Regions from separate parts of the Pseudarthrobacter sp. YAF2 genome, predicted to be linked through region 2. Evidence: riboswitches for the same ligand, from Rfam matches in the RefSeq annotation. Region 2 holds a riboswitch; the other holds the start of a gene.
What was found. Region 2 has a riboswitch for glycine ahead of AB4Y79_RS21030 (glycine dehydrogenase (aminomethyl-transferring)). Riboswitches for the same ligand answer to the same signal wherever they lie in the genome.
Positions count from the first base shown of each region.

Region 1: linked by a shared signal. The riboswitch ahead of cycA (D-serine/D-alanine/glycine transporter) and the one ahead of AB4Y79_RS21030 (glycine dehydrogenase (aminomethyl-transferring)) in region 2 are both predicted to bind glycine.

Region 1 is NZ_JBFRDA010000015.1:532-7,908, reverse strand. Features, by position in the region: gene AB4Y79_RS15895 (DUF445 domain-containing protein) at 1-441, shown strand, start outside; gene AB4Y79_RS15890 (HNH endonuclease signature motif containing protein) at 598-2,163, shown strand; gene AB4Y79_RS15885 (LamB/YcsF family protein) at 2,191-2,940, opposite strand; gene AB4Y79_RS15880 (hypothetical protein) at 2,924-3,727, opposite strand; gene cycA (D-serine/D-alanine/glycine transporter) at 3,903-5,444, opposite strand; glycine riboswitch at 5,496-5,592, opposite strand; glycine riboswitch at 5,593-5,691, opposite strand; glycine riboswitch at 5,981-6,081, shown strand; partial or broken gene AB4Y79_RS15870 (glycine dehydrogenase (aminomethyl-transferring)) at 6,242-7,377, shown strand, end outside.
Region 2 is NZ_JBFRDA010000029.1:25,624-33,000, forward strand. Features, by position in the region: gene AB4Y79_RS21000 (DUF4193 domain-containing protein) at 1-298, shown strand, start outside; gene AB4Y79_RS21005 (AMIN-like domain-containing (lipo)protein) at 455-1,000, shown strand; gene AB4Y79_RS21010 (APC family permease) at 1,057-2,613, opposite strand; gene AB4Y79_RS21015 (Dps family protein) at 2,835-3,314, shown strand; gene AB4Y79_RS21020 (MFS transporter) at 3,397-4,956, opposite strand; gene AB4Y79_RS21025 (TetR/AcrR family transcriptional regulator) at 5,040-5,576, shown strand; glycine riboswitch at 5,687-5,783, shown strand; partial or broken gene AB4Y79_RS21030 (glycine dehydrogenase (aminomethyl-transferring)) at 5,970-7,377, shown strand, end outside.

The sequences.
Region 1 (7,377 bases), on a different contig from region 2:
GACCCGGCCATGATCGCCCGCGCGGAGGACATCAAGGCGCAGGTCCTGGGGGACCCCGAGGTGCGCGAACTGGCGTCCCGCACGTGGGGCACCGTCAAGAATGCGCTGCTGGGGGCCGTGGACGATCCCCACAGCGAACTCACCATCAAGTTCAAGGCAGCCGTCCGGGACTTCGGGTCGCGGCTGGTCGAGGACCCAGAACTGGCGGGGAAGGTCAACGCCTGGATCGGCGACGCAGCGGGCTACCTGGTCAGGACCTATCGTTCGGACATCGCCGGCGTCATCACGGACACCGTGGCACGCTGGGATGCGGAGGAGACCTCGCAGAAGATCGAACTGCAAGTGGGCAAGGACCTGCAGTTCATCCGGATCAACGGGACGGTGGTGGGTTCCCTGGCAGGGCTGGCGATCTTCACGGTGGCGCAGCTGATCTTTGGGTAACGTTTTTCTGCGCTGCGCAAAGACGTACGACGGCGGCACGAGGCTGGGCGTGCGCGGCGCCTTGGCAGTAACCGACATTGCAGGACACGAGCAGGGTGCGTACGTCAGGAGTAGGCCGCAAGTCAGAATGTCGGTGCCTCGATGGATGATGTTTCCATGACGATCAGCGGCAGTAGTGGGGTGGCTTTGGAGGGTATCCATGCCTCTGTTGCTGCCCTTGATGTGCTGGATCGTGAGGACGCTTTACTGGCTGCGGGGGTTGGTGTTGGTGCCGGTGTTGACGTGCTGCAGCGGCGGTACGAGCTCCGGCTGGAACGGCTGGAGGTAACGTCCCGTTTGAAGGCACGGCTGGCCGCCGTAGAAGCCCGGGACGCGGTGGAGTGCGTTGGGTTGCAGCAGGCACTGCTTGCCCCGGACGCGCCGGTGCATGAGCGGACGTATGCCGAGATTTCTGCCGTAGAAGAGATCGCAGGGGTCCTGACCATCAGCTCTGGCGCTGCGGGCGCGTTCGTGGAGCAGTCCCGGCGGGTGTGCGCCCTGCCGCCGGTCCTGGCGGCTCTGTCTGCCGGGGACCTGTCTTGGCCGCACGCGAAAATTGTTGCTGACGAGACCGAAGGCCTTTCACCGGCCGGTGCCGGCGGGCTGGTGGCTCACTTCTTCGACCCCGACGCGCCGAACCCGGCCCGCGGCGCTGCGCCCGGTGAACTCGCGCCGTCCCGGTTCCGGGCCAAGGTCCGCGCCTGGCGGGAGCGCCACCATCCCGAGACATTGGCGAAGCGGCACGCGAAGGAGGTGGCGGACCGGCGGATGGACTACAGCCCGGACCGGGACGGCATGGCCTGGATCTCGCTCTGCCTTCCCGGCGACACCGCCTGCGCCATCTGGAACCGCACCACCGCCACCGCCCGCGGCCTCCAAGGCCCCACGGAAGAGCGGACGCTGTCCCAGCTCCGCGCCGACGTCGCAGCTTCGCTCCTCCTCGGTGCAGGAAACGCCACCACCGCTGACACCCGCAGTGCTCCGATTGAAGGAGCCGCCACGGAAATGGGCAAAGTCCCCACCCCGCGGGCCGATGTGCTGGTCATGGTGCCGGTGTTCTCCCTGCTCGGCATCACTGACGAACCCGCAGAACTGGACGGCCACGGCCCCATCCCAGCATCCATGGCACGCAAACTCGTCGCGGACGGGGCGGAGTCGTTCTTCCGGGTCCTGGTCGACCCCCGCGACGGGGCCCCCTTGGAGATCGGCCGCACCCGCTACCGGCTCCCCGAAACCATCAAACAGTGGATCCGGATGCGAGACGGAAAATGCACCTTCCCCGGCTGCAACAACCGCACCCCGGACAACGACACCGACCACCTCACCGCTTGGGAACACGGCGGTAGAACAGACGTCCGGAACCTGGGACAACTCTGCCCCAAACATCACCGGCTCAAACACGCCCGGCCATGGATCCCCGACCCCGCGACGGATAACCGCTCTCCGGGCTGGACCTCACCAACAGGCCGCCACTACAACCCCGAACACCCAGACCCCGAACCAACCCACTGGCCGGCGGGACTTTTCCCGATGCCCGCTGTAACCCAAGGTGTAGATCCCAGCCCGGAAGACCTCCCGCAGTGGGAACCGGACGACGACAAACTCATAGACCTCCACGACCTCTCACCCGAGGACCCGGTGTGGGCGGAGTTCTTCACCAAACCGTTCGCACTGTCCGGTTGACTCGGCCTGCCGTCCCGCGACAGGTCCCTACGCGAAGGACTCCAGTCCTACGCCTGCGGCCTCAAGTCCTGCCCTGATCCGGGCCGCCATTTCTACCGCGGCAGGGCTCCCGCCCTGAAGGCGCAGCGAATCCGGGCGGATCGAAACCACGGTTCCGTCCACGGCCACCACATCGCCTTGAGTTGCCAGGCGGACGGCGCGTTCGACGACCGCATCGACGTCGTGCAGGACCGCGTTCTCCTCCGAGAGTGGCACCAGGCTGCCGTCGCCGAGGTAGGCGCGGTCAGCGAAGGCCTCCGTAAACACCGGGTGACCGGCTTCCTTGGCCTGCTTCAACAGCTCCGAGCCAGAGAAGCCCAGGAAGGGAAGGCCGGGATCGTAGGCGTTGACTGCCGCGACCACCGCGGAGGCCTGCTCGGCGTCGTGGATCAATGCCTCATACAGGGCTCCGTGCGGCTTTACGTAGTCCACTGAGGCACCCACGGCGTGGGCCACGCCGTCGAGCGCGCCCAGCTGGTACAGCACGTCACCGAAGAGCTCGTCAAAGCTCATGTCCAGCGAGCGGCGGCCATAGCCGGCCAAATCGCGGTAGCCAAGGTGCGCCCCAACGGTGACGTCCAGGTCGTAGGCCGCCCGGCAGCTGTCAAGCATGGTGATGGGGTCACCGGCGTGGAGGCCGCAGGCCACGTTGGCGCTGGTGGCCAACTGGAACATCGCCGGATCGCCACCCGCGGTCCAGGAGCCGAATGATTGACCTACGTCAGCGTTGAGATCCAAGTGTGTTGCCTTCCAGCGTCAGGTTGTCCGGCGCGGCAGCGGCGGTCAGCTCGCCGGGAATGGTATCCGGCATCGGCCCAAACGCTTCGCGCGCGTTCTTGGCCACAGCGCGGCCCATCATGAGGTTACCGGCTCCGCCCACAACAGCCCCTATCCCGAATGGCAGGGCCCGGCCGAACAAGGCAGTGCCCTGGCGCTTCAGGAGGTTCTTCAGGAAGGCCGCCTGGACCCGCTTCCGGACGCTCCCGAAGCCCGGCACCACCATCGATCTGGAGAGGACGCTCCCCCAGGCGTTGCCGGCGCTGTTGCCGGCTGCCTGGCCGGTGAGCGTGCCCAGCAGGGCGGTACCCTCCTCACCGAGCATGATGGCCATGACCATGGTGCCGGCTTTTTCCGGATTGGTGAGGCGGATGCCGTGGAGCTCAGCCAGCGACGTTGCGTAAAGAGCTGTGGCCTCGAGGAAACCGACGGTGGCGGCCGCGGACAGTCCCAGCGAGGCGACAGTTCCAACACCAGGGACGACGGCGGTGGCACCCACCAGGGCGCCCCCGCCGGCCACGGCCCGAAGGTAGTCACGCTCTGCGATGTGCGCCAACTGGGCGGCGGTGGCCCGGGGATGCTTCTTCTGGAGCCTGCGGATATAGCCGACCACCAGGGGCCGCTGGATCTGCACTGCCTTCAGCAGCATGTTGTGGATACCGGGCTTGGGCTTGCCGTCGGCGTCGAACATTGCGCTGTGGGCGGTTTCCTGTGCGATGCGTACTGCGGGATTGCTGCGCCGGGCCATGGTCACCTTCATTCAAATCGACCTGCAGCGGTTGGGCTGCCGTGCTTTTCCATCCTATGCGGATGAACACTAAGCATGCTGAACTTTCGGGTCTGCGGCTCCCCGGCCGGTCGGCTGCGGCGGCAGGATGCAGCACCTGGACCTCACCGCCGCCGCTGCAACCCGCCGTCGGCCGTTATTTCCTGGCCTGCTGGACCTCGTGCTCTGCCGCCCCGGCGTCCTGGCCACCACTGCGCCCGGCCGCAGCGTTATCCGCGCGCAGCTCTGCCCGGAAGACCTCGAAGCGGGCAAGATGGGCGGGCCGGCGGCGCAGGATGGCCCATGCCACGCCAAGGACGACGAACCAGATGGGCGTTACCAGCAGTGCAACCAGCGTGTCGGGCTGGGTGGTCAGGGCCCACAGGACGAAAGCGAAGAACGCGTACACCACCCATACGGCGGGGATGCCACCGGGCATCTTGAACTTCGACGCCGCATGCAGGTGCGGCCGGCGGCGCCGGAAGGAGATGTAGCTGGCGAGGATGATCGACCAGACGAAGACGAAGCAGACGGCTGACACGGTGGTCACCATTTCAAAGGCCTTGCCAACGTCCTGGCCGGCATACATCAGTACGACGCCGGACAGCAGCAGGACGCAGGACAGGAACAGTGCGTTGCTGGGCACCTTCCTCGTGGAGAGGCGGCCGAACATGCCGGGGGCGTCGCCTTCCTGGGCCAGTCCGAAGACCATGCGGGAGGTGGAGTAGATGCCGGAGTTCGCGGAAGACATGGCCGAGGTGAGGACCACCAGGTTGACCACCGTGGCTGCGGCACCAAGGCCGGCCAGGGAGAACATGCCGATGAAGGGGCTGTGGCCTGCGGCGAACTGGGTCCACGGAGTGACGGCCATCAGGATGACCAGCGCGCCGACATAGAAGAGCAGCACGCGGACGGGGATGGCGTTAATGGCCCTGGGCAGCGTGCGTTCGGGGTTCTTGGCCTCGGCCGCGGTGGTGCCCACCAGTTCGATGCCCACGAAGGCGAACACGGCGATCTGGAATCCGGCCACGAAGCCCATGAACTCGTTGGGGAAGAACCCGCCGTGGCTCCACAGGTTGGTGAAGCTTGCAGTGCCCGCGTCGCTTTGGAAACCGGTGAAGATCATGAAGAGACCCACGATAATCAGGGCAGCGATGGCGACGATCTTGATGAGGGCGAACCAGAACTCGGTCTCACCGAAAGCCTTGACGGTGGCGAGGTTCAGCAGGAGCAGGATGGCAACGGTGGCCAGGCCCGGGATCCAGAGCGGCAGCGCCGGCCAGAGTTCCTTTGAGTAGCCGGCAATGGCGATGACGTCCGCGATTCCGGTGATCACCCAGCAGAACCAGTACGTCCAGCCGGTAAAGAAGCCTGCCCACGGTCCGAGGAGGTCAGCCGCGAAGTCACTGAAGGACTTGTAGTTCAGGTTGCTCAGCAGCAGTTCGCCCATGGACCGCATCACGAAGAAGAGCATGAAGCCGATGATCATGTACACGAAGATCACGGATGGTCCGGCCGCGGAGATGGTCTTGCCGGATCCCATGAACAGGCCGGTGCCGATCGCTCCGCCGATCGCGATGAGCTGGATGTGCCGGTTGGTGAGCTGCCGCTCCAGGTGGGGAGGCTCGCTGCGGGCTGCCGCAGTGCCGCCTTGGTTGCGGGCTGGTTCGCCGTTGGACGTGGGGGGATGAATCGCCATGAGGAACTCCATCGATAAAGCGGCCTTTTCGGGGCCGCAAAAGATTTGGTTCCTCCCCGCTCTGTAGTAAACCTGAGAGTTTCCGCAGCCCAGGGCCGCTTGCACCGTCGGTGAGCCAGGGACATGCCTGGCTGCTTTCCAGAGTTGCCTGTCCGCGGCGGTACGTGGGCCTGAGAGTTTCCTGGGGAGGATTTGCTCCTACGGCGCCTGTTGAATGTACCGGGCAGGGCTCTCCCGCCGCAGGTCGAAGGCATGTTCAGTTGGACGCCGCAGCCCTGGGGGCCGCGGCGGGTCATGCGATGGGATGGGCGCCGGCTGGTGTGCCGCTCCGGATACGTTGAGCCGGCCACCGGCGGCGCCAGTCCCGGGGTTCAGTGTGGTGTCCGTCACGATCGAAAGTCAAACTTGTCCCGACGCACGCGGGACGGAAGGGTGCCACGTTCCGGGTCCGCTCCCTGCGGCAGTCGCCCGATTTGCCACCGGCGGCTAATCCCGATACCTTGTGAGCCGAATCACCCACATTTGAATAAGCCTTTCGAGCTGTGACGGGAGAGTCCTCCCGGCGAAACACCGGGCAGGCGCCGTAGGAGCAAATCCTCCCCAGGAATCTCTCAGGCCCCCGTACCGTCATGGCGAGGCGACTCTGGAAAGCAACCAGGCTTGTGCTTGGTTCACCGACGGTGCAAGCGGTCCCCTGCCAAGAGCAGGCAACGCGGAATCTCTCAGGTCCAATACAGAGCGGGGAGGAACCCATCCCATGCCGTGCCATCCTTGGCCGGCCAGAACTGGAGTTCCTCATGACGATTCAATCGCATCCAACATCGTTTGTTGACCGCCATATCGGCGCACGCCGCCAGTCCGACGTCGACACCATGCTCAAAGCCGTGGGCTACGACAGCGTGGATGGCCTCGTTGACATCGCCGTTCCCGCGTCCATCCGCCAGGAAACTGCGCTCAAGCTGAGCGAAGCCCTTAGCGAGGTGGAGGTCCTTGCCGAGCTGCGCCGGATCGCCGGCAGGAACAAGACCGCAGTCCAGATGATCGGCCAGGGCTACTACGACACCGTGACCCCGCCGGTGATCCGCCGCAACATCCTGGAATCGCCGGCTTGGTACACCGCCTACACCCCGTACCAGCCGGAAATCTCGCAGGGCCGGCTCGAGGCACTGCTGAACTTCCAGACCATGGTGCAGGACCTTACGGCCCTCCCCGTGGCCAACGCCTCGCTGCTGGATGAGGCCACCGCCGTGGCCGAGGCCGTGCTGCTGATGCGCCGGGCCAACAAAAACAAGACGGCCAAAGACGGCAAGACCGTATTGGACGCCGACCTCCTCCCGCAGACCATCGCCATCGTCCTGGGCCGCGCCGAGGCCCTGGGCTTCGAGGTGGAAATCGCCGACCTCACGGGCGGCCTGCCCGACGGCGACATTAACGGCGTGGTCCTGCAGCAGCCCGGCGTCTCCGGCCGCGTCTGGGACCAATCCGCGGTCATCGCCGACGCCAAGGACCGCGGCGCCCTGGTCACGGTCGCAGCCGACCTGCTGGCCCTCACCCTCATCACCCCGCCGGGCGAGCAGGGCGCGGACATCGCCGTCGGCTCCACCCAGCGTCTTGGCGTGCCGTTGTTCTTTGGGGGGCCGCACGCCGCCTACATGGCCGTTCGCGACGGCATGGAACGCACGCTCCCCGGCCGCATCGTGGGCGTGTCCAAGGACAACGCCGGCGCGCCCGCCTACCGCCTGGCCCTGCAGACCCGCGAGCAGCACATCCGCCGCGAGAAGGCCACCTCCAACATCTGCACCGCGCAGGCACTGCTGGCCATCGTCTCCTCCTTCTACGCCGTCTACCACGGCCCCGACGGCCTGAAGGCGATCGCCGAAACCGTCCACAACAACGCAAGGGTCCTGGCTACCGCCCTCACGGCCATGGGCCG
Region 2 (7,377 bases):
TACCGATTACGATGCTCCACGCAAGCAGGAAGAAGAGTCTCCCGCTGACTCCCTCGAGGCCCTCCAGGCGTCCCGGAGCGGCAACGCGCAGACCGCAGTCATCGATGTCGACGAGAACGACACCGCTGAAGGCATCGACCTCCCCGGCGCCGACCTGTCCAACGAGGAACTCACCGTCATTGTGGTTCCCGAGCAGTCCGACGAATTCACCTGTTCGTCCTGCTTCCTGGTCCGCCACCGGTCGCAGGTGGCCCGCGAAAAGGACGGCCTGAAGTACTGCCGCGACTGCGAGGGCTGACCCCTACCCGTTCTTTCCGGCGCCGGTTGCCCCTGTGGGGTGGCCGGCGCCGCGTTGTCTCACGCCGCCGTCGTTACCAAAATGCTCCCTCGTTTCCGGCTTCCAACGCTCCTACGCTGGAAGCATCCAATGGCTTTATTCCTGGCTGGCGCGGCAATGAAAAAATTCTCTGTTTGGCTCTCGGCCATCCTGCTGGCCGTGGGGGTGGGATTCGTGTCCTCGGGCCCGGCGTCCGCCGCCCCATACTGCGGCCTCACCTGGGGCTCGCTGGCGAAATCCGGCCAGGATACCGGTACGGCATCCGTCACGAACGTCAGGACGGGCCAGCACTACTGCTTCGACCGGCTGGTTGTGGACCTCAACGGGCCCGCCGTCTCCTACACAGTGCAGTACGTACCCCGGATCGAGCAGGAGGGCTCGGGGTCCGTCATTCCCGTCAGGGGCGGTGCACGCCTGCACATCAGCATCAAGGCCCCCTCCTACGACCAAAACGGGAACCCCACCTACACCCCCGGAAACACCACTGAACTGAGCAACGTTTCCGGGTACCAGACTTTCCGCCACGTGGTTTCCGCGGGAAGCTTCGAGGGCTACACAAGCCTGGGACTGGGCGTGCGGGCGCGCCTGCCGTTCCGTGTACTCACCTTGGATGGGCCGGGCTCCGGCTCCCGCTTGGTGGTGGACGTGGCGCACTACTGGTGACAACGAAAAAGGTGCCGTGCCCCGGGCGGGGCACGGCACCTTTCGTACTTACTGACCTATTCCGGGACCACCAGGGCGGGCGTGTCCTTCTTGAGCGTTTCGCCGCGGAAGAAGCCCGGGTGCGTGCGGGACACCACCAGCATGACGACGGCGCCCAGGGCCAGTATGCCGATGCCCAGGATGAACACCAGGCCCACACCGAAGACCTCCGAACCACTGCCGAACTCCGGCGCCAGGCTGTCCACGGCGGTCTGGACGAACACCACGAACAATCCCACCCCGCCCACTACAGGGCAGACCAACCGCAGCACGAAGTGGCGCATGCTGTTGAACAGGCTGTGGCGGAAGTACCAGGTGCAGGCCAGCGCCGTAAGGCCGTAGTAGAAGCAGATCATCAGGCCCAGGGCCAGGATGGTGTCATTCAGGACGTTTTCGCTGACCACATGCATCACCGCGTAGAACCCGGCGGACAGGATTCCGGCGGCAATGGTGGCGTAGCCCGGCGTCGCGAACTTCCTGCTGATCCGGCTGAACGGTTCCGGCAGGGCGCCGTAGTGCGCCATGGCCAGCAGGCTCCGGGACGGCGACATGAACGTGGACTGCAGTGAAGCCGCGGAGCTGGACAGCACGGCGAGGGACATCAGGATGGCGAAGGGGCCCATGATGGGGGAGGCCAGGGCCGTGAAGATGTTCTCTTGGTTGTCCGCGTTGTTCAGGCCGTTGCCGGTATCCCCGACGCCGGCGAACATCATGGTGGCGATGCTGACCAGGAGGTAGATGGCCAGGACGATCACGGCGGTGAGGGTGCCGGCCAGTCCGGCAGTCTTCTGGCCGTTCGCTGTTTCCTCGTTGACCGTGAGGCACACATCCCAGCCCCAGTACACGAAGATTGACAGCGAGATGCCGGCGGCAATCTGGCCGAACGTCTCGATCTTGGTGACGTCGAACCAGTCCCAGCTGAACGGGATTGCCGTTTCGGACGTGGACCAGTTGGCGAAGGCCATGGCAACGAACAGGCCCAGGACCAACAGCTGGAATCCCACCAGGCTGTATTGCACCACTTTGGTGGTGTGCAGGCCGCGGTAGCTCACCCAGACTGCCAGCGCCACGAACACGAAGCAGGTAATGACGTTCAGCGCCTTGTTGTCCGCGAGGCCTGCCAGCTCGGGGGAGCCTGCGACCTGGGACAGGAAGAGATAGAAGAAATCGACGGCGACGCCGGCCAGGTTGGACAGCACGACGATGTTGGCGGCCAGCAGGCCCCAACCGCCCATCCAGCCGATCCAGGGGCCGAACGCTTTGGTGACCCAGGTAAAGGTGGTGCCGCTGTCCGGGGAATCGGCGTTGAGTTCCCGGTAGGCGAGCGAGACCAGGATCATGGGGATGAAACCGATCAGGAAGATGACTGGCAGCTGGAGCCCGGCTTCGTTGACGGTGGGTCCAAGCGCGCTGGTAAGCGTGTAAGCGGGGGCGATGGTTGAAATGCCCAGGACGACGACGGCGAGGAGCCCGAGCTGGCCGCCCTTGAGTCCCTTGGCGCTGATGCCGTCCGCGGACGGCGCATGGGCATGGGGACCGGATTTTGAGGTACTGGTGCGGATTGTCTCTGTCATGGCACCACTTTCTGGAAGGCCGTGAGACGGAGGTCACTATATGAATGGCGTTCATTTAGTATGAGGGTGCCGGCCCTGTGATGCAAGACGCAATATGAATCACGTTCGTTTATGACTGATCTCCATAATTAGTAAGCTCACTGAGAAATTTCCGGATTGCCCACCGCAGGGCCGTCCGTCGCTGGTAGCGTCGGCCTTACTGGACCAATCGAGGAGGATGCATGAAAGCTTCACCGACCCTGACCAACAACCTGCAGGCTGTCCTGGCGGACCTGATCGAACTGCACATCCAGGGCAAGCAGGCGCACTGGAACATTGTGGGAACCAATTTCCGCGACCTCCACCTGCAGCTCGACGAAATCGTCGACGCGGCCCGTCAGTTCGCCGACGACACGGCCGAACGCATGCGCGCCCTGCACGCCCTGCCGGATGGCCGCAGCGCCACCGTTGCCGAATCCACCAGTCTGGCCCAGTTCCCCGAGGGGCTGATCAGCACCAAGGACGCTATTGACCGGATCGTGGCCGCCCTCGAAGCTGCCGTGGGCACCATGCGGAAAGTCCATGACGAGGTGGATGAGGAAGACCCCACCTCCGCGGATCTCCTGCACGAGTTCATCGCCCGGCTGGAGCAGTTCGCCTGGATGGTGCAGGCCGAAAACATGAAGCCCACGGCCAGCGTCACTGCCGCGGACTCCAAGTAAGCCACGCGTCCCGCAGTTGGACGTGTGGGCGCCCGGTACCGGAACTGATCCGGTACCGGGCAATTTTTTTGCCTTCGTTGGGTCAGGCGGCCTTCGGCACCTTGCGGAGGACGACGGCGGCCAGGACTGCCGCCGTCGCCATCAGCACCAGCCCAATCGCCGCCGTGATGTGCACGCCGGAATCGAACGCAGCGGCGGCGGCATCCCGGACGGCGTCGGCCAGCGGGCCGGGCAGGACGGCGGCCGCTTCCATGGCGCCGGCCAGCGTTTCCCCGGCATTGTGCAGCGAAGTCCCCGGGAGCATGGCGTCCAATCCGGCCGGGAGGTGCAGGTTGTGCTGGTAGGAGGCAGTCAGGATGGATCCCAAGACGGCCGTACCCAGCAATGAGCCCACCTCGTAGCCTGTTTCGGAAATGGCGGCAGCGGCACCGGATTTTTCCGGCGGAGCGGATCCCAGGATGAGGTCGTTCGAAATGGTTTCCGCCGTCCCCACGCCCAGCGCCAGGATCAGCAGCGCCGCCAGCAGCAGTGCGGGGCCGCCGTCGTGGTTGCCGAACGTCACCAGGCTGTAGCCCGTAGCGCTGAAAGCCAGGCCGGCACCCACCACATACCCCGGCCGCACTTTGCGGACCAGCGGCACCACCACCAAGCCGGCAACCACTGTGGCCGCGAGTGCCGGAATCATTGCCACGCCCGCGGCGGACGGGGTCAGGCCCTCAAGGAGCTGGAGATGCTGGGCAAGGAACAGGATGAAACCATTGAAGGAAAACAGGGCCAGGATGTTGGCACTGATGGCCATGCTGAACACCCGGTTCCGGAACAGCGACATATCCAGCAGGGGGTGTTCCAGGCGGTGCTGGCGCCGCACGAACACTACGCCCATCGCCAGGCCGAAAGCCATGCTGCCGAGGCCGGCCGGGCCTGGCCCCTCGGTGGCAATGTCCTTGATGCCGTAGACCGTGGGAACCATCACCAGCATGGACAAAAGGATGCTCGGGACATCCACTCTCCCCGGCGACGGGTCCTTGGATTCCGGGATCAAGATCCGCCCGAGCGCCAGCAGGGGAAGCATGAGCGGCACCGCCACCAGGAAAATGGCGCCCCACCAGAAGTGCTCCACCAGCCAGCCCCCGAAGATCGGCCCCAGAGCGGCTCCACCCGAAAAACCTGCCGCCCAGATGGCGATGGCCATCCGCCGGCGGTTGGGCTCCGGGAAGATGTTGCGGATCAGCGACAACGTGGATGGCATCAGCATCGCCCCGAAGAAACCCAGTGCTGCCCGTCCGGCGATCAGCCACTCCGCGGTGGGCGCAAAAGCCGTCGCGGCGGACAGGCCGGCAAAGCCCATGCTGCCGATGATCAGCAGCCGGCGCCGCCCGATCCTGTCGCCAAGGCTTCCCATCGACACCAGGAGTCCGGCCAATACCAGCGGATAGGCGTCAATAATCCACAGCAGGTGTACGCCGGAGGGTTCCAGGGCGCGGGTGATGGCCGGCAAGGCGAACGTCAGGGCGGTGTTGTCCACGGCGACGAGCAGCACTGGGAACATGAGGAGCCCCAGCGCGAGCCAGTCGCGCCGCGGGGAGCGTGTGGCTGGCCCGCTGGCGGGTGCGGGCGCCAGGGTTGAGGGGGAAGTCGTCATGGAATAACTATACCGTCCAGACGGTATAGTTTGAAATGCGGCGATTTCCCGTTTCTCCGCCGCCGCGGGGCATGATGGGAAGCATGCCTCGACAGCCAGTAGCCCGTGATGCGGTCCTTGACGCCTTCGAAACCCTGCTGATCGACGTGGGGGAGCGGGCGGCCACGCTTGATGCAGTCGCCAAGAAGGCCGGCGTATCCAAGGGTGGCCTGCTCTACCACTTCCCCAACAAGGAAGCGCTCATTGAGGTGCTGCTGGACCGGTTGGACGGGCTGGCCAAGGAGGACGCCGATGCCATGGCCGCGGCCGGCGAGGGGGCGGCTGCCTACTTCATTCGGTCCTCCGTGTGGGCGGACACTCCGCTGGACCGGGCCATCGTCGCCGCCACCAGGCTTGCGGAGGTGGCGCACCAGGAAACGCGGCGGCGTTTCGCAGCTATCCAGCAGCGGTGGCTGGATGAGATCGCGGCCGATGTGGGGCCGGGGCTGGCTAAGGCGGTCCTCTACATGGGGGACGGGCTGTATTTCAATGCCATGCTGTCCGTCGGCCCGGCGCCGCAAGGGGGAGCGGACGCTGACGTGGCGGAACTCCTGGCAGCTCTGGAGCGGCTCCGCAGGTAGCCTTCGCCATTTGCCGGGAAGGGTTGCGGCATAGGACAATGGAATGTTGTGAGGGCTGTCACCGGCCCGAATGATCCAGTACATGACTGGTCCAACAAGTGAATAGCCTTTGATCTGCGGCGGGAGAGTTCTGCCGGTGTACAGGCAGGCGCCGTAGGAGCAAATCCTCCCCAGGAATCTCGCAGGCCCCCGTACCGCCGCGGCGAGGCACCTCTGGAAAGCAGCAGGCGGTTCTCCTGTCCCGATTGGGGCGCGGAGCTGCTGTGCTCACCGACGGTGCAAGCGGGTCCTGCCAGGCAGGAACCGCGGAAACTCTCAGGTCCAATACAGAGCGGGGAGGAACCCGACTAGCTGTGGCGTACCCTGCGCCGCCTGAGTAAATGGAGTTCCTTCGTGCCGGTTAGCCCAGCCTCCACCACCTTCGTAGACCGCCATATTGGCGCGCGCCGCCAGGCCGACGTCGACACCATGCTCAAAGCCGTTGGCTACGACACTGTCGACTCCCTGGTTGACACCGCCGTTCCTAAAGTCATCCGCCAGGAAACCGCCCTTCGCCTGCAGGACGCCCTCAGCGAAGTGGAAGTCCTCACCGAACTCCGGAAGCTGGCCGCAAAGAACAAAACGGCCGTGCAACTGATCGGACAGGGCTACTACGACACCGTCACGCCGCCGGTGATCCGCCGGAACATCCTGGAATCGCCGGCTTGGTACACCGCCTACACCCCGTACCAGCCTGAGATCTCGCAGGGCCGGCTCGAGGCACTGCTGAATTTCCAGACCATGGTCCAGGACCTGGTGGGACTGCCCATCGCCAACGCCTCGCTGCTGGATGAAGCCACCGCCGTGGCGGAAGCCGTGCTGCTGATGCGCCGGTCCAACAAGGCCAAGCCCGCCGCCGACGGCAAGACCGTCCTGGACATCGACGTGCTGCCGCAGACCATTGCCATCGTCCAGGGCCGGGCCGAGGCGCTCGGCTTCGAGGTCGAGGTTGCGGACCTGTCCCAAGGCCTGCCCGAGGGCGACATTAACGGCATCGTGCTGCAGCAGCCCGGCGTTTCGGGCCGGGTCTGGGACCAGTCCGGCGTCATCGCAGCCGCCAAGGAGCGCGGCGCTCTGGTCACCGTTGCCGCGGATCTGCTGGCGCTGACCCTGATCACGCCTCCGGGCGAGCAGGGCGCGGACATTGCGGTCGGTTCCGCCCAGCGTTTTGGCGTGCCGTTGTTCTTCGGCGGCCCGCATGCCGCGTATATGGCTGTCCGCAAGGGCCTGGAGCGGTCGCTGCCCGGCCGTCTGGTGGGCGTGTCCAAGGATGACGCCGGTGTTCCCGCCTACCGCCTGGCGCTGCAGACCCGTGAGCAGCACATCCGCCGCGAAAAAGCGACGTCCAACATCTGCACCGCGCAGGCGCTGCTGGCCATCGTCGCCTCCATGTACGCCGTCTACCACGGCCCGGACGGCCTGAAGGCGATCGCCGAAACGGCCCACGGCCACGCCCGCAGCCTGGCTGCCTCGCTTGCTGCTGCGGGAGTCAAGGTCCTGCACCAGAGCTTCTTCGACACCCTGACTGTGCGGGTCCCCGGACGCGCGGCCGCCATCATGGCCGACGCCGAGGCACGCAGCATCAACCTGCGCCTCATCGACGCCGACACGGTGGGCATCTCCCTGGACGAAACCACGACGCCGGCCATCGTCGCCGAGGTTGCCGGGATCTTCGGTGGCACGATTGCCGATCACGCTGGCTTTGCGCTGGAGACCGCAGTCGAGCGTTCCTCCGACTACCTGCAGCATCCGGTGTTCAACA